4 regions of the Bacillus tequilensis genome follow, and region 1 is predicted to be linked to each of the others. Evidence: predicted binding sites of a transcription regulator. Region 1 holds the regulator's gene; each other region holds the start of a gene.
The links. The regulator LexA, encoded in region 1, represses DNA repair genes until DNA is damaged. The targets are predictions, from matches to a motif close to CGAACATATGTTCG.
Positions count from the first base shown of each region.

Region 2: a site for LexA is predicted at 2,289-2,302, ahead of G4P54_RS12460 (DNA polymerase IV). Genes of this name have one in related genera too.
Region 3: a site for LexA is predicted at 2,302-2,315, ahead of G4P54_RS05565 (YhjD family protein). Genes of this name have one in related genera too.
Region 4: a site for LexA is predicted at 2,296-2,309, ahead of recA (recombinase RecA). Genes of this name have one in related genera too.

Region 1 covers NZ_CP048852.1:1,877,167-1,882,387, forward strand. Annotated here, with positions in the region: gene G4P54_RS10195 (gamma-polyglutamate hydrolase PghL) at 179-937, shown strand; gene G4P54_RS10200 (YndM family protein) at 964-1,416, opposite strand; gene fosM (FosM family fosfomycin resistance protein) at 1,628-2,050, shown strand; gene lexA (transcriptional repressor LexA) at 2,557-3,174, opposite strand; gene yneA (cell division suppressor protein YneA) at 3,323-3,640, shown strand; gene G4P54_RS10220 (YneB family resolvase-like protein) at 3,659-4,312, shown strand; gene G4P54_RS10225 (DUF896 domain-containing protein) at 4,375-4,608, shown strand; gene tkt (transketolase) at 4,777-5,221, shown strand, end outside.
Region 2 covers NZ_CP048852.1:2,335,833-2,341,053, reverse strand. Annotated here, with positions in the region: gene G4P54_RS12470 (MDR family MFS transporter) at 92-1,324, opposite strand; gene G4P54_RS12465 (YqzH family protein) at 1,973-2,179, opposite strand; gene G4P54_RS12460 (DNA polymerase IV) at 2,347-3,585, shown strand; gene G4P54_RS12455 (YolD-like family protein) at 3,582-3,920, shown strand; gene G4P54_RS12450 (GNAT family N-acetyltransferase) at 4,097-4,567, shown strand; gene G4P54_RS12445 (antibiotic biosynthesis monooxygenase family protein) at 4,577-4,921, shown strand; gene G4P54_RS12440 (bifunctional GNAT family N-acetyltransferase/GrpB family protein) at 4,914-5,221, shown strand, end outside.
Region 3 covers NZ_CP048852.1:1,051,391-1,056,611, forward strand. Annotated here, with positions in the region: gene G4P54_RS05550 (excalibur calcium-binding domain-containing protein) at 1-12, shown strand, start outside; gene G4P54_RS05555 (sodium:solute symporter family protein) at 51-1,520, opposite strand; gene G4P54_RS05560 (DUF3311 domain-containing protein) at 1,517-1,717, opposite strand; gene G4P54_RS05565 (YhjD family protein) at 1,922-2,284, opposite strand; gene G4P54_RS05570 (TVP38/TMEM64 family protein) at 2,433-3,056, shown strand; gene lepB (signal peptidase I) at 3,058-3,564, shown strand; gene G4P54_RS05580 (monooxygenase) at 3,739-5,221, shown strand, end outside.
Region 4 covers NZ_CP048852.1:1,669,877-1,675,097, forward strand. Annotated here, with positions in the region: gene rodZ (cell shape determination protein RodZ) at 1-310, shown strand, start outside; gene pgsA (CDP-diacylglycerol--glycerol-3-phosphate 3-phosphatidyltransferase) at 360-941, shown strand; gene G4P54_RS08840 (competence/damage-inducible protein A) at 960-2,210, shown strand; gene recA (recombinase RecA) at 2,382-3,428, shown strand; gene G4P54_RS08850 (serine hydrolase domain-containing protein) at 3,597-4,772, shown strand; gene rny (ribonuclease Y) at 5,047-5,221, shown strand, end outside.

The DNA of each region.
Region 1 (5,221 bases):
AATTGGAAAAAGGAGGTGCCTTACCTTTTCATAAATTAAAAATGAGAAGAACAGCGCCCGGGCTAATGGTATATAATATTGTGAATTTAACAAAAATTTAATAAGGAGGACGAGAGAATTCGTGCTAAAGCCTCAAAGAAACCAACATCCTGTTTATTTGGACTTAGAGGCGGAGTAGATGAAACCGGCCAAAGTATCCCTGCTCCGCCGTTTGCTCCATTCCTTGAAGCATGTTGATTGTAACATAGCCAAACATTTCCTAACAACTCTTAAAATTGTGAAATTTTTGTTTGTTTTTATGGTATTCACTCCGATTTCTTCAATATATGCTGAAGATGTATATCAGAATTTTGAAGAATTAAGAAACATTGAAGACCCTTCCGATTACGGCATTGTTACAAAAGAAACGGGAAGCCCAGTTCTCATTTTAGCGATTCACGGAGGAGGTATTGAAGGCGGAACCAGTGAAATTGCGAGAGAACTTAGCAAAGAGTACTCGATGTATTTATTTGAAGGCTTACAATCGTCAGGAAATGCAGTGCTGCATATTACAAGCACACAATTTGATGAGCCTCAGGCCCTGAAGATGACGGGAAGTCATGAATATGTTATTTCATTGCACGGGTATGCAGACAAAGATCAGCAGATCGAAGTAGGCGGTACAGATCGCGTAAGAGCGGCAGATTTAGTTGAAAAACTGCAACATGCCGGTTTACCTGCTATATTGCTCAGTACGGATCACCCGCATGCTGGCGTAAGCCCGAATAACATCGCAAATCAATCAAAAACAGGTCTGAGTATCCAATTAGAAATGAGCACAGGATTTAGAAGATCTTTGTTCGGCGTTTTTTCTTTAAAAAGCAGATCTGTTACTCAAAATGAGAGGTTTTATGATTTTACTGAAGTGATATCCCGCTTTCTGAAAAGTAACTACTGAAAAATAGGAGGCAGGCTTATTGCCTCCTATTCCTTATCATTCTCATTCGTCACGTCAGGAAACAGCTCGTCTGCGGCTTCAGTTTGATACTGCAGCGTGTTATCTCTGGCTGATAGTTCATTTCGAAAGGTTTCATCCAGCACATTTTTCAGCAAATACCGATGAAAAAAATATTCGAAAACAGTAAGACAGGCAGCGGAAAGAAGAGCGGCTGCAAACGGTGGGAAATCATTCCTTGTTTGGGCTAAAACAAAAACCCAAAGAATAACGAATGAAAGTCCAAAGTCAGCTAAGGAAGCTGTAATATTGTTTGTTCTCGGCAGGACGAGCATGTCCCCGGACAGGTATGACACAAAACCTAAGAAAAGTGCAATAAACATCACACTTAAAAAGGGAGCGTGATAAACTCTATCCAAAATCACATATAAAAGAGCAAGTGTGAAAGCAATCTTTGAAGCGAGAGCAATGATATGTTTCATTTGACCACCTAAATTGTATTTTTGAGGAAAACCGTTGGCAGTAAACAAATTATAACCATAAGTAGGATTGAATCCATAAAGGACATCGCTGTTACAGTCATTATTTTGAACAATCCAATTTTGTTTATACTTGTATTTTTGCTGGCTGCACGAAACTTTTTTGAAAAAAAGCCGTACATAAGGATGATCAGCTTTCAAGGGGGAATGATTTGTGAAGATAAAAGGGATCAATCACTTGTTATTTTCAGTTTCTCAGCTGGATACATCGATTGATTTTTATCAAAACGTGTTTGATGTCAAGCTTCTGGTAAAGGGTAGAACGACAGCGTATTTTGATTTAAATGGCATCTGGCTTGCGCTTAATGAAGAACCTGATATTCCGAGAAATGACATCAAGGCGTCCTATACCCATATTGCTTTTACTATTCAGGATGATGAGTTTGAGGAAATGTCAGAAAAATTAAAAAGGCTTCATGTCAATATTCTGCCTGGCAGGGAACGAGATGATCGTGATTGCAAATCGATTTATTTTACCGACCCTGACGGCCATAAATTTGAATTTCATACCGGGACCCTTCAAGACAGGCTCCGTTATTATAAACAGGAAAAAACGCATATGGATTTTTATGAATGAGCAAAGTTATAGCATGATCCTTCACGCGTATTAACGATTTTATGATGTCATTTAGAATAAAGTCTGGAACTAAAATCAAAGCACTGACGGGTGCTAAAGTGAAAATATTGACGTCTGTTAAGCTTTCAATGATAAAGGAGAGTGAGCTTTTTTCAGAGTGGAATAAACTAACTATACTATGTACTAAATTTTCATTACAATAGAATTTTCACGCTCCTTAAATCAACTTTAAGCCTAAACATTCCACGCCCTAAAAGAATGAAACGTTTTTAAGAAGATGTCGTCTAATTATTTAAACAGATAGCATTCTGATAAAAGTTTCCTAAAGGAAAGAAATTTTCTTGACTTCAACAATTGTTTGGTGGATAATTATGGTGTAAACATGATGTTCTTTTTCCTCCTATTCAGGCTCGCTCTTAAAAATCAGGGCAAGTCTGCTTTTTTGAACAATAAACCCCCTCTCCGTAAAGGAAGAGGGGGTTATTTCATAATAATAGATCAGTAGGTTAATGGACCGTTCTGAAAACGCCAATCACCTTGCCTAGAATGCTGACATTTTGCAAAATGATAGGTTCCATCGTTGGGTTTTCTGGCTGTAAACGAATGTGGGTATCCTCTTTATAGAAACGTTTTACCGTAGCTTCATCATCTTCTGTCATCGCAACTACTATTTCCCCGTTGTTAGCAGTATTTTGCTGTTTAACGATGACATAATCCTTATCGAGAATACCGGCGTCAATCATACTGTCTCCCATAATCTCCAGCATAAACACATGCTCGTCCGGGGGAACCATACGGTCAGGGAGCGGAAAATATTCTTCGATATTTTCTACTGCTGTAATAGGAGAACCCGCAGTGACTTTCCCGATGACCGGTACATTAACGACCTGGCTTTGCGGAATGTCTACTTCTTCATCAAGTATTTCTATTGCTCTGGGTTTTGTCGGATCCCGTCTGATCAGCCCTTTTGTTTCCAAACGGGCCAAATGGCCGTGGACAGTTGAACTGGACGCAAGCCCGACAGCCTCTCCGATTTCTCTCACGGAAGGCGGATATCCTTTTGATTTAACCTCTGCTTTAATAAAACTGAGGATATCAAGTTGCCTTTTTGATAGCTTCGTCATTTTTCGCACCTCAAAACGTCGATTTTAAGAAGATTATAGCATGATTTTCCTTTCAGTACAAACATAGGTTCGAAAAAATAATTGACAGAAACGTTTGTTCGTATATACTGAAACTATAAAAAGCGAACAAACATTCCTGTCGGAGGTTATGATCATGAATAAAGAATCTATTATTTTTGTCGGTCTGTTCACAGTGATTTTGAGCGCGGTTATCCTATTGCTGTCATATACAAGCAGCGGCCAGGAGCTTAATCAGTATGTTAAAATAGAAGTCCAGCAGGGCGACACACTTTGGTCAATTGCTGATCAGGTAGCAGATACAAAAAAGATAAACAAAAGTGATTTTATTGAATGGATAGCTGATAAAAATCATCTTCAGACGTCTGATATCCAGCCGGGAGATGAGTTAGTAATTCCGTTGGAAAAGAAACATCAGGATGCATATGAATTGGCAACTGTAAGATAGAGAGGAAAGATAGAATAAATGAAAGCACTCATTTATGCCCGCGTAAGTACAAATAAAGAACAGCAGGAAACATCATTAAAGCGGCAGGAGGAGGAGCTTACGGCCATTGCAGAGGAGAACGGAATGGAAGTGGTCAAAGTGATTTCTGAAAAAGCCAGCGGATATGAGATGGATCGGGATGGTGTATTTGAACTGCTTGATGAGATCAAGAATGCTGGAATTGATGTTATTTTGGTTCAGGATGAGACAAGGCTCGGGCGGGGAAACGCAAAAATCGCACTGCTTCATTGTATTTACAGAGAGGGTGTGAAAGTTTATACAACGGCTCACAGAGGTGAACTGGAGTTATCGGAGGCTGACTCGATGGTGCTGGAGATCGTCAGCATTGTGGAAGAGTATCAGCGGAAAATTCACAACATGAAAATCAAGCGGGGAATGAAACGGGCAGTGAAAAACGGTTTTAAACCGCAAAAAAACCTAAAAAACCAACATGAAAACAGTGGAAAAGAAAGAATTGAAGTTCCCATTTCAGAGATCGTCCGCCTCAGAGCGAATAAACTGACGTTTGCAGAAATCGCGGCTACGCTAAGAGGATTTGGCTACGATGTCTCTAAAGCGACAGTCCATCGGCGGTTTCAGGAATACATAGAGAATGAAGAGACAGCACAGTGAATCAGTTGTAAAACTCGGTTTGATCTAGTACTATATAGACAAAATGCATAAAGGAGTTTAACATGATTTCAAACGCAAAAATTGCCAGAATTAATGAACTTGCTGCCAAAGCCAAAGTTGGCGTTATAACAGATGAAGAAAAAGCCGAACAGCAGCAGCTCCGTCAAGAGTACCTGAAAGGTTTTCGTTCTTCTATGAAAAACACGTTAAAGAGTGTGAAAATCATTGACCCGGAAGGCAATGATGTAACACCGGAAAAGCTAAAAAGAGAAAAAAGAAATAATAAACTTAACTAATATAAGAGGAATACGGCAATATCGTATTCCTCTTTTGTATATACTATAAGCAAATCTCTCATGTGACAAGATTCAACAAGTTTCTCTCAAATTTAAGCTGAAACAGTTGAGAAAAAGTCGTCAGACATTTATGATGTAAGGGTACAACACATAAGGAAGGGGATTTTTATGGATACAATTGAAAAAAAATCAGTTGCTACCATTCGCACACTGTCAATAGACGCTATTGAAAAAGCAAACTCTGGTCACCCTGGGATGCCAATGGGGACCGCTCCTATGGCATACACGCTGTGGACAAAATTTATGAACGTAAGTCCGGCAAACCCTGGCTGGTTTAACCGTGATCGTTTTGTTTTATCCGCCGGACACGGATCAGCACTTTTATACAGCATGCTTCATTTAAGCGGGTTTGATCTTAGTATTGAAGATCTTAAGGGATTCCGCCAGTGGGGCAGCAAAACACCTGGACATCCGGAATTCGGACATACTGCCGGTGTAGATGCAACAACAGGTCCGCTCGGCCAAGGGATTGCTATGGCGGTCGGTATGGCTATTGCTGAACGCCATTTAGCGGAAACTTACAACCGCGATTCATTTAACGTAGTCGATCATT
Region 2 (5,221 bases), 460 kb from region 1:
CACAGCTGCAAAGGTAACAGCGGCGAACACGATACATCATATTCATCACCTCATTTTTAACGGGAGAGATTGGTTCTCCCCCGTTTTTTGGTTAAAGCGATTTTTCCAGAGCGGACCGGTGTTTTGTCATTTCCGTTTTCATCTGCCGATAGGCGAACGCTAAAAATGGCAGGCCGAGCAGGGTGATGCCGCTCAGGACAGAAAAAATAAAAATCGGCCGGCCTGCGCCAAACAGGTCTATACATATGCCACCGACCCAGGGGCCGATGACGTTTCCGAGCTGTGAAAACCCGATTGCCCCGAAATAAGTGCCTTTTAAACCCGGTTTTGCAATCTGGTCTACAAACAAATCCATCATTGAGAATAAAAGCACTTCGCCGATTGTGAATGTGACCACAATCATCACAAGCGATGAAACACCATGTGATATGGTGAAAATGGCCATGCTGATACTCACCATCACATTGCCGAGCATTAGGGAGCAAAGCGGCGAAAACCGTTTTGCGAAATGGACGATGGGAAATTGCGTGGCCAGCACAACGATTGCGTTTAATGTCAGCATCAACCCATACAGCTTCGTTCCATTGCTGATCAAGGGGTTCTGCGCCATATACTGCGGGAATGTCGAACTGAATTGTGAGTAGCCGAAGGTGCATAGCGCGATGCCGACCAGAGCAATTGTAAAAAGATGATCCTTTTGCGTCACCATAAACGCTTCCCGCACGCTCATATTTCGGGATTGGTCTGAGCCTGATGAAGATGGATGCTTTTTAAATTGCGCGGCGAGCACTAGGCCGTATAGCCCGTAAATAATGGCAGGAACCAAAAAGGGTGCGGTCGATTGCGACGAGCCAAAATACAGGCCGAGCACCGGTCCGAAGACAACGCCGATATTAATGGCTGCGTAGCGCAAATTAAATACGAGCAGTCTCGTTTTTTCTTCTGTCATATCAGACAGCAGCGCCTTTGAAGCGGGCTCAAACAATGATTTGCAAAGGCCGTTTAATGCGTTGACCACAAAAAACATCCACAAATGAGAGGCCGCCGCAAATCCTGCAAATACCAGCATCCAGCCGAAAATGGACACAAGCATCATGTTTTTTCTGCCGAATTTGTCCGAGATATATCCGCCGTAAAAGCTTGCAAGGATGCCGACTGACGAGCTTGCGGCGATGACCAGCCCGGCGTAGGATGCTGATGCGCCTTGGACGGCTGTTAAATAAATCGCTAAAAATGGGATGCTCATCGATGTGGCCATCCTGCCGAAAATAGTACCGATTATAATTGTCCAGCTGATGGGGTGGATATCTTTCCATTTCTTCATGAATCTGATTCTCTCCTATATGTAAGATCATTTTCTATCATATATGAAATTATTTCCTTATCCAATGGGAATTCAAAATATTTTGTCATTGACATTTACTATAAAACATGTCTGATGTATGGATTGGAATAAACCGTGTGTGGAGGATGGGGTGACATCGTTTAAAGCATTCGAAGGGAGAGTGCCGATACGTTCGACTCTTATCTATGTGTGGAAACACAATATGAATTGATGCTGAATGCCGCGCATTTTCAAGCAACTAGTCAGAGTATGGAAGGATACGAATGTCTTTTGATGCATGAAAGTCAGTCGGTGTAACACGTCAGGATACGGATTGGGTTTCGGTAATGCTCAGTGATGACAGACCTGAAATCAAGATTTACGCGCGCGAACCGACTAGAGCCGCGTGACAGAAGGAGAGGCCGGGGCTTTCCAAACGTTTTGAGGGAGCATTCTCCGCAGGGACATTGGCAAGCCGTATGAATCTATAGCGTGAACACATCCAGCTTTGTTTTCTCGGCAAGATTTTCTGCCGTAGGCCGCCTGAAACTGTTATTTGTGATCCCGGCGGTGTTTTTCAAAGGCAAGCCGCATCAGCTGCTGAAAAACTGACAGTCAGATTCGGGGCGCTATGCGGTGTGCCTGCTTTTAAGAGAACAGTCCTTGGTTTGTGACATAGTCATAAATGATATCTTCTATATGCGCATACAGATCTTCATCGGGTTCTTCATTCTGTCTTTCTTTTAAGGCGGCTATCAGGCTTTGTTTTTCATACGGACTTAACGGATCTATGGCAACATTTCTCCCATATTGGCGCAGGGCCTGTCCCAGCATTTTTTCGACAAATTTCTCCATCATGACTCTCCTATCTTTATGCTTCACTTTTATTCTACTAAATGTTTCTCTTCTCTCAAACCCTGGGATCATATTTTCTGTCAGACAAGAATCATTTACCAGTATAAAACGAACATACTTTCGCATATAATAGAAAAACGAACATAAGTTCTTTTTTAGAGGTGTGTATGATGAAAGAAAAAGTGATTTTTCTCGTTGACATGCAATCGTTTTATGCATCTGTAGAGAAAGCGGAAAATCCACATTTGAAAAATAGGCCCGTCATTGTTTCGGGTGATCCTAAAAAAAGGGGCGGAGTCGTATTGGCTGCCTGCCCGCTGGCGAAACAAAAGGGCGTCACGAATGCCTCTCGGCTGTGGGAGGCGCAAGAAAAGTGCCCTGAAGCTGTTGTGCTCCGGCCCCGTATGCAGCGGTATATTGATGTATCACTGCAAATCACGGCCATTTTAGAGGAATATACGGACCTTGTAGAACCGTATTCCATCGATGAACAGTTCATGGACATTACAGGCAGCCAGAAGCTGTTTGGGACGCCGGAAGAGATCGCAAAAAGCATTCAGGGCAGAATCATGCGGGAGATCGGCATTTATGCGCGGGTCGGAATCGGTCCTAATAAAGCGCTAGCCAAAATCGCGTGCGACAATTTTGCCAAAAAGAATAAGAACGGTATTTTTACCTTAACGAAAGAAAATATAAAAACCGATATGTGGCCGCTTCCGGTGGGCAGCATGTTTGGCGTCGGGAGCCGCATGAAGCATCATTTAACCCGAATGGGCATCAGCACGATCGGCGGGCTTGCGGATTTTCCGCTTGATCTTTTAAAAAAGAAATGGGGCATTAACGGCCACGTGCTGTGGATGACGGCGAACGGGATCGACTATTCCCCTGTGTCAACTTCATCTCTGGACGGACAAAAAGCGATCGGCCATGGAATGACTCTCCCGAGAGACTATGAACACTTTGACAAAGAAATCAAAGTCGTGCTGCTGGAGCTGAGTGAAGAAGTGTGCAGGCGAAGCCGAAACGCCGGAGTAATGGGACAGACGGTGTCCGTGAGCTGCCGGGGGGCTGATTTTGACTGGCCGACGGGCTTCAATCGGCAAGTGAAGCTGGCGGAGCCGACGAATTCAACACAGGACGTATATGAGGCTGTATACGGGCTGTTTCTTAGATTTTGGGACGGGAAGCCTGTCCGCCGCCTCGGAGTCAATCTGTCTCAGCTCTCATCTGATGACGTATGGCAGCTTAATTTATTTCAGGATTATGCAAAAAAAATGAGCCTCGGCTATGTGATGGACGGCATTAAAAACCGATTCGGCGACACAGCAATCGTCAGAGCGGCATCACTGACAGCGGCAGGCCAGGCATTTGAACGTGCGGCTAAAATAGGAGGGCACTATAAATGAACGACCATTTAAAAAGAGGCAACCTGCTGTGGGAAGGGAGCAGGATGTTTCTGCCGGAACATAAGCAAAGCCTGCTTGAGAGAAAGCGACATAAACAGAAGCTGCAAAAGCCGATTCTTGATCGTGATAAGCTGGAGGAAATGAATCAAACGCTTTGTGCCGCGATGGAGTTCGCTCAGAATATCACTGTCAGCTGCTTTCAGGACGGTGAAATTGTCCGCTGCACCGGGAAAATCTGCCGGTATGAAGAGTTTGAAAAAACAGTATGGATAAAAGGAGACGAAGATCGGCTTTATAAACTGAAGCTTGATCAGGTGCTTGATATTGTGCTGTAAAGTCTCTCCCTCCTGCACAGGAGGGAGAATATGTGTAAAAATATTAAACAAATCTGCAGATGTATGATAAAGGAAAGAAGGCATTTACAATTCCAGCCAGGCAAAATATAATTTTTATATTGTGAGAAAAAAAGAGCTGACATTCGTTTTGCCAGACGGAGGGAGATCAAATCGTAATGGATATTCGAACAATCACGTCTTCAGATTATGAAATGGTAACGTCTGTATTGAATGAATGGTGGGGCGGCAGGCAGATGAAAGAAAAATTGCCGAGACTATTTTTTGAGCACTTTCAGGACACAAGCTTTATTACATCTGAATATAACAGCATGACCGGATTTTTAATCGGATTTCAATCGCAATCAGACCCTGAAACGGCATACATTCATTTTTCCGGTGTGCATCCGGATTTCAGAAAAATGCAAATTGGAAAACAATTATATGATGTCTTTATTGAAAAAGTAAAGCAAAGAGGCTGCACCCGGGTCAAGTGCGTCACTTCACCGATGAATAAGGTATCAATCGCGTATCACACCAAATTGGGTTTTAACATTGAAAAGGGCAACAAAACGATAAACGGCATCTCAGTATTCGCAAACTACGATGGCCCGGCCCAAGACAGGGTACTGTTTGTCAAAAACATATGAGGGGGAAATATGATGGATTTTTTTTCAAAAACACCTGAGCCTCCTTACTATGCAGTTATTTTTTCATCTGTCAAAAGCGAAAATGACACAGGTTATGGAGAGACAGCAAAGCGGATGGTATCGCTTGCGGCGGATCAGCCGGGATTTTTAGGCGTCGAAAGCGTTCGTGCAGCGGATGGAAGAAGCATAACGGTTTCCTATTGGAACAGTATGGACGCCATTAACAACTGGAAGCATCACACGGAACATCAAGCGGCAAAAGAAAAAGGAAAAAGCGTTTGGTATGAGTCGTATGCAATCCGCATCGCAAACGTCGAGAAGCAGCGGCTGTTTTCAGGAGAAGGAAATGATTGAATGTCTTCAGCATAAGGAGGACATCACAGCGCGTGAGATTATTGCCGTACAGCAGCCTGCCTACACAAAAGAAGCAGAGCTTATCGGTTTTGACGGCATTCCCGCCTTACAAGAAAAGGCGAGGGACATTCAAGCATCTCTTGAACAGTTTGCGGGATATCGGAAAGACGGCAAATTGATCGGTGTCATTTCCTATGAGAAAAACATGCATCATCTCACCATTTGCAGGCTTGTTGTGCACCCCGACGGTTTCAGAAAAGGAATTGGACGAGCACTTCTGCAATTCGTCATTGAGCAGAA
Region 3 (5,221 bases), 830 kb from region 1:
TGCGAACGTTAAAGAAGAAAAAGCAATCTGATTTCAGATTGCTTTTTCATTTATGCCGCTTGATCAGCCGCGGCGCTTTTCGTTTTTCTTGTCGCCAAGCTTACTGCCGCCATGACCGTCATGTTCAAAAGCAGAGCGACTATGCCGACATTCAAGTCTTTTGCTGCTTGCGGCAGCGCCGGAATTAAAGTGCCAATCGTCGTTTCCGTCAATGTAATATAAGAAACCGCTCCGACACCTGTAATGATGCCGCAGAAAGCTCCTTGCTTCGTCACCATATTATGCTTGAACAGACTGAACAAAAGAGCCGGGAATAATTGTGTGACAAGGCTGTAGCCCATTAATAGCAGCGTAACGATGGTATTTCCTCCCCTGAAGGTAAAGTACACCGAAATCAGCGCGATCACTGGAACTAAACATTTGGCAAGCATTGAGACTTGCTGTTCTGTCGTGCGGGGTGCGAACACTTTGTACACATTTTTTGCAAACAGCGTGGAGGCGGACATTAAGATCATAGACCCCGGCACAAGCGCGGTCAGCAATCCGGCAGCGCCGATAATCCCGACAAACCAAGGGTCAAATGTTTGCAGAGACAGCCTCAAAAGCGATAGATCCCCGTCTGCGTCTTTCAGCCCCGGAACTTGCAGAATAGCGGCAAAGCCGACGAAAAGGACGAAGAGCAGGACCAGCTGGTATAAAGGCATGATGATGGCGTTTTTGCGAAACACTTTTGGGTTTTCGGCTGAATACGAAGCGGAAAACGTATGAGGCCACATGTAAAACCCAAGCGCTGTCAAGAGCACGGTGGAGCTGAACCACGCCGCACTTTGCCCCGTTTCCGGAAGCGTCAGAAAGCCCGGCTTTGCCGTTTCAATCTGCTGAAACATGTCTTGGAATCCGCCGTAATAATGAATCGGCAAATACACACCTAAAAACAGAACGACAGCCAAAATCATGATGTCTTTTACAACCGATATCCAAGCGGATCCGTGAATGCCGGAAACCATAACATAAACCGTGATGGAAACAGCTCCGATCCAGATGGCGGCGGCCGGAGAGATTTTGCCGTATGACGTTTCCGATACAATCAGTCCAAGGCCTTTCAGCTGCAGCACAAGATATGGAATAAGAGCGGCGATACCTACCAATGAGACGAGAACGCCAAGAAGCGGACTGTTATATTTTCTGGTGAAAAAATCAGACTGCGACATCAGCTTATGCTGTTTCGCGTATGTCCAAACCGCCGGCAGGAGCCAATAAGAAAGGATATAGGCCAGACAGCCGTAGGCGATGATGTAAAAGGCCGGCCCGCCTTTCCCGTAAGCCCAGCCGCTGCCGCCGAGAAACGTAAACGTAGTGTAAATTTCGCCTGCCATTAATAAGAAAACAAATACGGTTCCGAAGCCGCGGCCTCCAACGGTCCACTGCTCAAGGTTCATGTCTTTTCCTTTTTGGGCGCGTATGCCGAGAAAAATGCTTAAGAGCAGGACGCCGAAAATGATGATGAGCGCTGCGTTCATTCTGCTTCCTCCTTTTTATTTTCGTTGTCGAGGACATACACAATTGCCATCAGCGCAGAGGTCAAAAGAGCCCATATCACAATATAGGCCAGGATAAACGGCATGCCGAACACGTAGGGGGTCACTTTATTTGCAAAAGGGGTGCCGAGTAAGATTCCGATAAAGGGCAAGGCGGCGAGAATGTGAATCAGTTTCATAAAATCCTCCTTCGAATTAGGGTGGGGTATACAAGCCCGACCGTACTGAAAATGTTGTCGTCGAGATGACAGTACATGTCATTTTTTGGGGTGAAAGGCTGTGGTACGAATTATAAATAAATTTATTTTAATTGTATAGTGTGAATTGTCTGAAATTTTTATAGAATCGCCCGAAGGCGGAAGGAGCAGTATGATCCAAAAGGCTCAGGTCCTGTCCGGGGCGAATAGATAGTATGTTAATAATTCACTGACCTGCTCACGGATCCGCGGATTAAAATAGCGGTGCTTTTCTTCATAACGATCGATCACAAATACATAAAGTGTAAAGGCCTCATCGCGCTCCGCCTCGTGAATTGCAATTTTTCTTTTTCGCAGCTCTTTTCTGACCTCGATCAAATCCTTTTGTGCTATTTTTAATGATTCGCTGATAAGCTTTTTATAGGGATGTTTCAATTTTAAAGTGCTTTCCTCAATTCCGGCGAGATCACGGTTAAAAATCGTAATAGCCATGGGCAAAAAAAGCGCCCGTTCAATTAAATTGTAGTTTTCCTCCTGCAGATGCGGCATGCTGACTCCTTCTTTCGGGAACGTTTGTTCTGTTTATATTCTATATCGGCTGGTGAAATGATTCAAGACAGAAAAAATCACCAAAACTTTTTAGTTTTCTGCTGATAATGTGTAGAATAAGGATAGACAAACCCGGTAAGGAGTATAAATGTTGGAGCATTTTTTATCTTATTTCACGCAAGAACATGTAACTGAATTATTTCAAAGCTATAGGGCTTTCGGTCCTCTTATTGCTGTGCTGCTGCCTTTAATTGAAGCATTTCTCCCGTTTTTGCCGCTGATTGTGTTTGTGGTGGCGAATACGAATTCGTTTGGCTTGTGGGAAGGGTTCATTCTGTCTTGGGCGGGATCAACTGCTGGATCTATTCTTGTATTTTTGATCGTCCGTCAATACGGTCAGAGAAGATTGCTTGGATTTATCCGCAGTCATCCGTCGGTCAGAAAGCTGATGGTATGGGTGGAAAGACACGGCTTTGGTCCTTTGTTTCTTCTGCTTTGTTTTCCGTTTACACCGTCAGCGGCGGTGAATGTTGTTGCGGGTTTGTCAAGGATCGGAACGCGGCAGTTTATTTTGGCGGCAGCCTCGGGAAAGCTTGTCATGATTTTTATGATCAGCTTCATCGGATATGATCTGCACGCACTGATTACACAGCCGATTCGAACGGTCATTGCTGTATTGGTGATCACTGTCTTATGGTATGTCGGAAAAAAGGTAGAGCGGTATTTGCATGTGAGAGCCAGTCAGCATGAGCATGATGGAGGGAGACAGTAACATGAAAAAACGGTTTTGGTTTCTTGCCGGTGTAGTGTCCGTCGTTCTCGTCATTCAGGTTAAAAATGCCGTCTTCATTGATTACAAGGTGGAAGGCGTCAGTATGAACCCGACCTTTCAGGAAGGGAACGAACTGTTAGTCAATAAATTTTCGCATCGATTTAAAACCATCCATCGCTTTGATATTGTCCTTTTTAAAGGCCCTGATCAAAAAGTGCTGATTAAGCGGGTAATCGGGTTGCCCGGTGAATCAATCAAATATAAAGATGATCAGCTGTATGTGAACGGAAAGCGGGTTGCTGAACCATTTTTGAAGCAATTGAAGTCTGTTTCTGCCGGGAGCCATGTAACAGGTGATTTTACCTTGAAAGATGTGACAGGAACAAGCAAGGTGCCGAAAGGGCAATATTTTGTCGTTGGAGATAATCGCATATACAGCTTCGACAGCCGGCATTTTGGCCCGATCAGAGAAAAAAATATTGTCGGTGTGATTTCCGATGCTGAATAAAAAGACGTCAATTAAGGGCGTCTTTTTTGTTGTTGTTTGGAAAAATGTGTTGAAGAAAAATTTGCAAGAAGCTATAATCAATATTGTTACGGATGTAACAAAAATATGTTTATAATTTGATATGAGTTTATTTTCAAAGGGTTCATAATCGTTTTAAGTAAAACAAAAGGAGTGATCACGATGAATGTGGAAGCTGTGATTATAGGGGGAGGGCCGGTCGGATTTATGCTGGCTTCCGAGCTTGCGATAGCCGGGGTGAAGACATGTGTGATTGAGCGGCTTGAAAAGCCTGTTCCGCATTCCAAGGCGTTGACGCTGCATCCCCGCACGCTGGAGCTGCTTGAGATGAGAGGGCTGCTGGAGCGTTTCGTATCCAAAGGAAGCAAAATACCTTCCGGGCACTTTTCGATGCTGGATACCCGTCTTGATTTTTCTGCAATGGATACGAGCTGTCCTTACACGCTTTTGCTTCCGCAGGCTAAAACAGAGCAGCTGCTTGAGGAACATGCGCGAAGCTTGGGGGCAGAGGTGTTTCGAGGAGCAGAGGCGCTGTCGGTTACGCAAAACGGGGCAGAGGTGCAAACGATTTTCAAGGATCGTGACGGCAGTGTGCGGACGGTCACAAGCCAGTTTGCTGTTGGTGCCGATGGAGCCAGAAGTACCGTCCGGAAACAGGCGCAAATTGAGTTTCCGGGAACAGACAGCACCATCACCGCTGCCCTTGCAGATGCGGCGCTCCATTCTCCTCCGCCGTCAGGCGTGCTGTCCCTTTGCACAGAAGAAGGTGGTGTCATGATCGTTCCGCTTTCTCCGAAACAATACCGAGTCGTCGTGATCAGCCCTTATCGCACGCAGACGCCGAAAGATGTGCCAGTCACTGAGGAGGAGCTGAAAGCCGATCTCATACGAATCTGCGGGACTGACTTCGGTCTAACAGAGCCTTCGTGGATGTCGCGGTTCGGGAATGCCGCACGCCAAGCGAAGCGGTATCGGGACGGAAGAATCTTTCTTGCGGGTGATGCGGCGCATATTCATTTTCCAGCAGGCGGCCAAGGGCTGAATGTCGGCCTTCAGGATGCAATGAACCTCGGGTGGAAGCTGGCAGCAGCTGTGAAGGGCACTGCGCCGTTATGGCTTTTGGACAGCTACCATGAGGAGCGGCACCCTGCTGCGGAAGAGCTTCTGAGAAACGCGGAGGCACAGACGAAGCTGATCGATTTCTCTCAAGCAGGCCTCCATTTGCGAAGTATGATGTCTGAGCTGCTTGCCTTCCCTGAAGTAAATCGATATATAGCGGGGCAAATTTCTGCGCTCGATGTCAGGTATGAAGCTGATCCCGATATGCCGCCGCATCGTTTGAACGGGTCAAGGCTTCCTGACATGGAGCTGATTCTTTCCGACGGCAGTTCGGAACGGCTGTACAGCTTTCTCCAAAACGGGACATTCGTTTTGCTGTCATTGATACAAGAAGCTGATGATCATAGCCGAATAAAAGGCTTGCGCACGGTAACCGCCTCGCTTGCAGAACCAGATGGAAAATTGCGGGACGTGCATACAATATTGATTCGCCCTGATGGACATGTTGCATGGGCAATAGATGCATCGGCGCCTGATTGTGCCGGTGTGATTCAAACAGGGGTCAGCCGCTGGCTTTCCG
Region 4 (5,221 bases), 210 kb from region 1:
TGAAGGATCGCTAACGACTTATGAAGTGTCCGGCACTGATAAAATCGAGCTTGAACTGAAGGCTCTAGACAGCTCTTGGATTCGAGTGCGTGATGAAAACAGCAGCTCGTTAAAAGAGGGAACGCTGAAAAAAGACGAAACCTACAAAAAAGACATAACTGATCAGAAACAAGTTGACATCCGCACTGGATATGCACCTAATCTGAAAATAAAAATCAACGGTAAAGTTCTCTCATATGAACTTGATCCGAAAAAAGTGATGGCACAAACGATAAAGATTGTAAATAAAAAGGAAGAAAAGTCATCTTGATTACCAGATGACTTTTCTTCACGTCCGAGTATAAAATTGGAGGGGTTTTATGTTTAACTTACCAAATAAAATCACACTAGCAAGAATCGCATTGATCCCAATCTTCATGATCATCATGCTGGCGCCGTTTGACTGGGGCAGACTCGAATTTGGAGACGAATCGATTCCAGTCGCGCACCTGGCGGGAGCCATTCTTTTTATTATTGCATCCACAACAGACTGGGTGGACGGGTATTATGCACGAAAACTGAATCTCGTGACAAACTTCGGGAAATTTCTTGATCCGCTTGCGGACAAACTGCTTGTATCCGCAGCGTTAATTATTCTTGTTCAATTTGATCTTGCTCCAGCCTGGATGGTCATTGTGATTATCAGCCGGGAGTTTGCCGTGACAGGTTTAAGGCTTGTCTTAGCCGGGACAGGAGAAGTCGTGGCTGCTAATATGCTTGGTAAAATTAAAACCTGGGCGCAAATTATTGCGGTTTCAGCATTGCTTCTTCATAACCTTCCGTTTGAGCTCGTGTCATTCCCGTTCGCTGACTTAGCGCTGTGGGTAGCTGTATTTTTCACTGTTGTCTCAGGGGGGGAATATTTCTCTAAAAACTGGGAAGCGCTAAAAACATCTAACTAAGAAAGAAGGACTAACGTCATGGAATTTCCAAAGAAAGCTGAAATTATTGCAGTCGGTTCAGAGCTGTTACTCGGCCAGATCGCCAATACAAATGCTCAATTTATTAGTAAAGAGCTGGCTGAAATCGGCGTGAACGTATTTTATCATACAGCAGTCGGAGATAACCCGGAGCGGTTGAAGCAGGTTATCCGCATCGCTGAAGAACGCTCTGACTTCATTATTTTTTCAGGAGGTCTCGGGCCGACAAAAGATGATCTGACGAAAGAAACGATTGCAAATGCGCTCGGACGTCCGCTTGCGTTAAATGATGAGGCATTCCAATCCATAGAAGATTATTTCAAACGAACAAAACGCACGATGTCGCCTAATAACCGAAAACAGGCGCTTGTGATCGAAGGATCTGATGTATTGGCGAATCACTTTGGAATGGCACCGGGAATGCTCATCGAGCATGAATCCCGTTTTTATATGCTTCTCCCTGGACCGCCAAGCGAATTGCGTCCAATGTTTGAAAACGAGGCAAAGCCTCTTCTGCTGAAAAAGATGGGCTCAAATGAAAAAATTGTATCAACCGTTCTTCGCTTTTTCGGTATCGGTGAATCTCAGCTTGAAGCTGATTTGGAAGATATTATTGATGCGCAAACCAACCCGACAATCGCTCCTTTGGCGGCCGATGGAGAGGTGACGCTGCGTCTGACAGCCAAGCATGCTGACGAAAAGGAAACAGAGCGTCTGTTGAAAGAAACAGAGGCCGTTATCTTAGAACGTGTCGGTGAATTTTTCTATGGATACGACGATACTTCTCTTGTAACAGAGCTCTCTAAAGCATGTAAGGAAAAAGGCATTACGATTTCCGCGGCGGAAAGCTTTACCGGCGGGCTGTTTTCTGAATGGCTGACAGATCTTAGCGGTGCTTCAACATTATTTGCCGGCGGTGTGGTTTGCTATACAAACGACGTAAAGCAGAACGTGCTGGGCGTCAAGAAGGAAACATTAGATCGATTTGGCGCGGTCAGCAAGGAGTGCGCATCAGAGCTGGCAAAGGGCGTTCAAAAGCTCACGGGCAGCGATATCGGCATCAGCTTTACCGGTGTAGCAGGACCTGATACTCAAGAAGGACATGAACCTGGGCATGTGTTTATCGGCATTGCAGCAAATGGAAAAGAAGAGGTTCACGAGTTTCACTTTGCGGGTTCCAGAACGGGAATCAGAAAACGCGGCGCTAAATACGGCTGTCATTTAATCTTGAAGCTTTTAGAGCAAAAATAATATTTTCAGCACAGGATCCTCCTAAAAAAACGTGATTTCTCTGATGCATTATGATATTTTGATAGAAATCACGCCAAGAAAATTCCGAATATGCGTTCGCTTTTTTCTTGGCAAATCCCTTCAAACAGGGTATAGTATATGTAGTGGTAACATAAAGGAGGAAAAAATAGAATGAGTGATCGTCAGGCAGCCTTAGATATGGCTCTTAAACAAATAGAAAAACAGTTCGGCAAAGGTTCCATTATGAAACTGGGAGAAAAGACAGATACAAGAATTTCTACTGTCCCAAGCGGCTCCCTCGCTCTTGATACGGCACTGGGAATTGGCGGATATCCGCGCGGACGGATTATTGAAGTATACGGTCCTGAAAGTTCAGGTAAAACAACTGTGGCGCTTCATGCGATTGCTGAGGTTCAGCAGCAGGGCGGACAAGCTGCGTTTATCGATGCGGAACATGCGTTAGATCCGGTATACGCGCAAAAGCTCGGTGTCAACATCGAAGAGCTTTTACTGTCTCAGCCTGACACAGGCGAGCAGGCGCTTGAAATCGCGGAAGCGTTGGTTCGAAGCGGTGCAGTTGACATTGTTGTTATCGACTCTGTGGCGGCTCTCGTTCCGAAAGCGGAAATTGAAGGCGACATGGGAGATTCACATGTCGGTTTACAAGCGCGCTTAATGTCTCAAGCGCTCCGAAAGCTTTCAGGGGCCATTAACAAATCGAAGACAATCGCGATTTTCATCAACCAAATTCGTGAAAAAGTAGGCGTTATGTTCGGGAACCCGGAAACAACTCCTGGCGGCCGTGCGCTGAAATTCTACTCTTCCGTACGTCTTGAAGTGCGCCGTGCTGAACAGCTGAAACAAGGCAACGACGTAATGGGGAACAAAACGAAAATCAAAGTCGTGAAAAACAAGGTGGCTCCGCCGTTCCGTACAGCCGAGGTTGACATTATGTATGGAGAAGGCATTTCAAAAGAAGGCGAAATCATTGATCTTGGAACTGAACTTGATATCGTGCAAAAAAGCGGTTCATGGTACTCTTATGAAGAAGAGCGTCTTGGCCAAGGCCGTGAAAATGCAAAGCAATTCTTGAAAGAAAATAAAGATATCATGCTGATGATCCAGGAGCAAATTCGCGAACATTACGGTTTGGACAATCATGGAGCAGTGCAGAAGCAAGCTGAAGATGCACAAGAAGAACTCGAATTTGAAGAATAAAAATAAAATAAGTTTGAAATGATACAAAAGGCTGAGTGTAAAACTCAGCCTTTTTGTATTTTTAAAAAAAAACGATAAAAATATTGCTTTGATTAACAACTTTTTCAGTGTTTTATTCGTCTAACAAAACGTGTGCAAAATGGAATTTATTTCGGGAGGAAAAAATGAATGACAAGCCCAACCCGCAGAAGAACTGCGAAACGCAGACGGAAAAAACTAAATAATAGAGCCAAACTTTTGCTTGGTCTTATCGCAGTAATGATTTGCTTTATGATTTGGAATGCGCTTCAGCGAGATAGTGAAGAGAACAAGCCGTCTCAAGCAACTGCAGCAGCCACAGGTACCGATCAGAAAAAAGCGGTCAAAAAGAAAAAAGCTGAAAAAACAGATAAACAAATCAAAACAGTGGACCGTAATCAAAAAATAAGCAATTATTTAAAAGAGATCGGATTCAGCGGAACAGCCGTGATTGTCAGAAATGGAGAAGTCATAACAAATAAAGGGTTTGGGTATGCAGATCGTAAACAGCACATTCAAAATAATCCGTTGACATCTTACTATGTCGGTTCATCACAAAAAGCGCTGATCGCAACCGCTATTTTACAGCTTGAGGAAAAAGGGAAACTGCAGACAAGTGATCCGGTAAGTACGTATTTACCTAATTTCCCTAACGGACAAACGATTACTTTGAAAAATCTGCTTACACATACATCGGGAATAAACGGACATATTGAAGGAAACGGCGCAATTACACCGGACGATTTAATAAAAGACATAGAACGACAGGGAATCAAACGTCAGCCAGGCGTGTGGGACTATAAAGACTCCAACTATTCTGTTCTCGCTTATATCGTTGCTGAAGTAAGCGGCGAGTCCTATGAACAATACATAACGAATCATATTTTTAAACCGGCCGGAATGACGCATGCAGGCTTTTACAAAACGTATGATAAAGAACCCTATTCTGCTGTCGGTTATAAGCTGAATAGCGGCAAAACGGTTACACCGTATATACCCGATCTATCTCAGCTGTATGGAGCCGGTGATATTTATATGAGCGCTATAGATATGTATAAGTTCGACCGAGCGCTGATAGACGGCAAACTCTATTCGCAAAAAAGCTACGAAAAGATGTTTACGCCGGGGAGCAGCTCCACATACGGCATGGGATTTTATGTTGCTCCCGGAAGCTATTCAAACCATGGCGTCATGCCGGGCTTTAATATCCTGAACAGCTTTAGCAAATCTGGACAAACCGTTGTTATTTTGTTCTCAAACATTCAAAATAATGCTAAATTGGGCCAAGTGAACAATAAAATATACCAGCTTCTGAATCAAGAATGATCGGTGATCTTCTTTTGAAGGATTCATTCGTCACGTTAAAAGATAGCCGGTCTGTAAACGTTAAGATGGCAAGCTTGACAAGTATTTCCGACACATTTACAATGAAGTTGTAACATTTGTTTTTTTAACATGATTGTTAAACCATTTAAACTTGACAAGGGCGATGAAAAAACTCATTCCCTGTGAAGGTTCTGTATGTTGAGAAAACTAGACAATGTACATGCCGACACTTATTTAAGCAACAACCAAGTTCATAGCAAGAGGAGGTGAAAGTATGACCCCAATTATGATGGTTCTCATCTCCATTTTGCTGATTCTACTCGGTTTAGTTGTTGGCTACTTTGTTCGTAAAACCATTGCCGAAGCGAAAATTGCGGGCGCACGCGGTGCAGCCGAGCAAATTCTTGAAGATGCAAAGCGTGATGCTGAAGCACTGAAAAAAGAAGCTC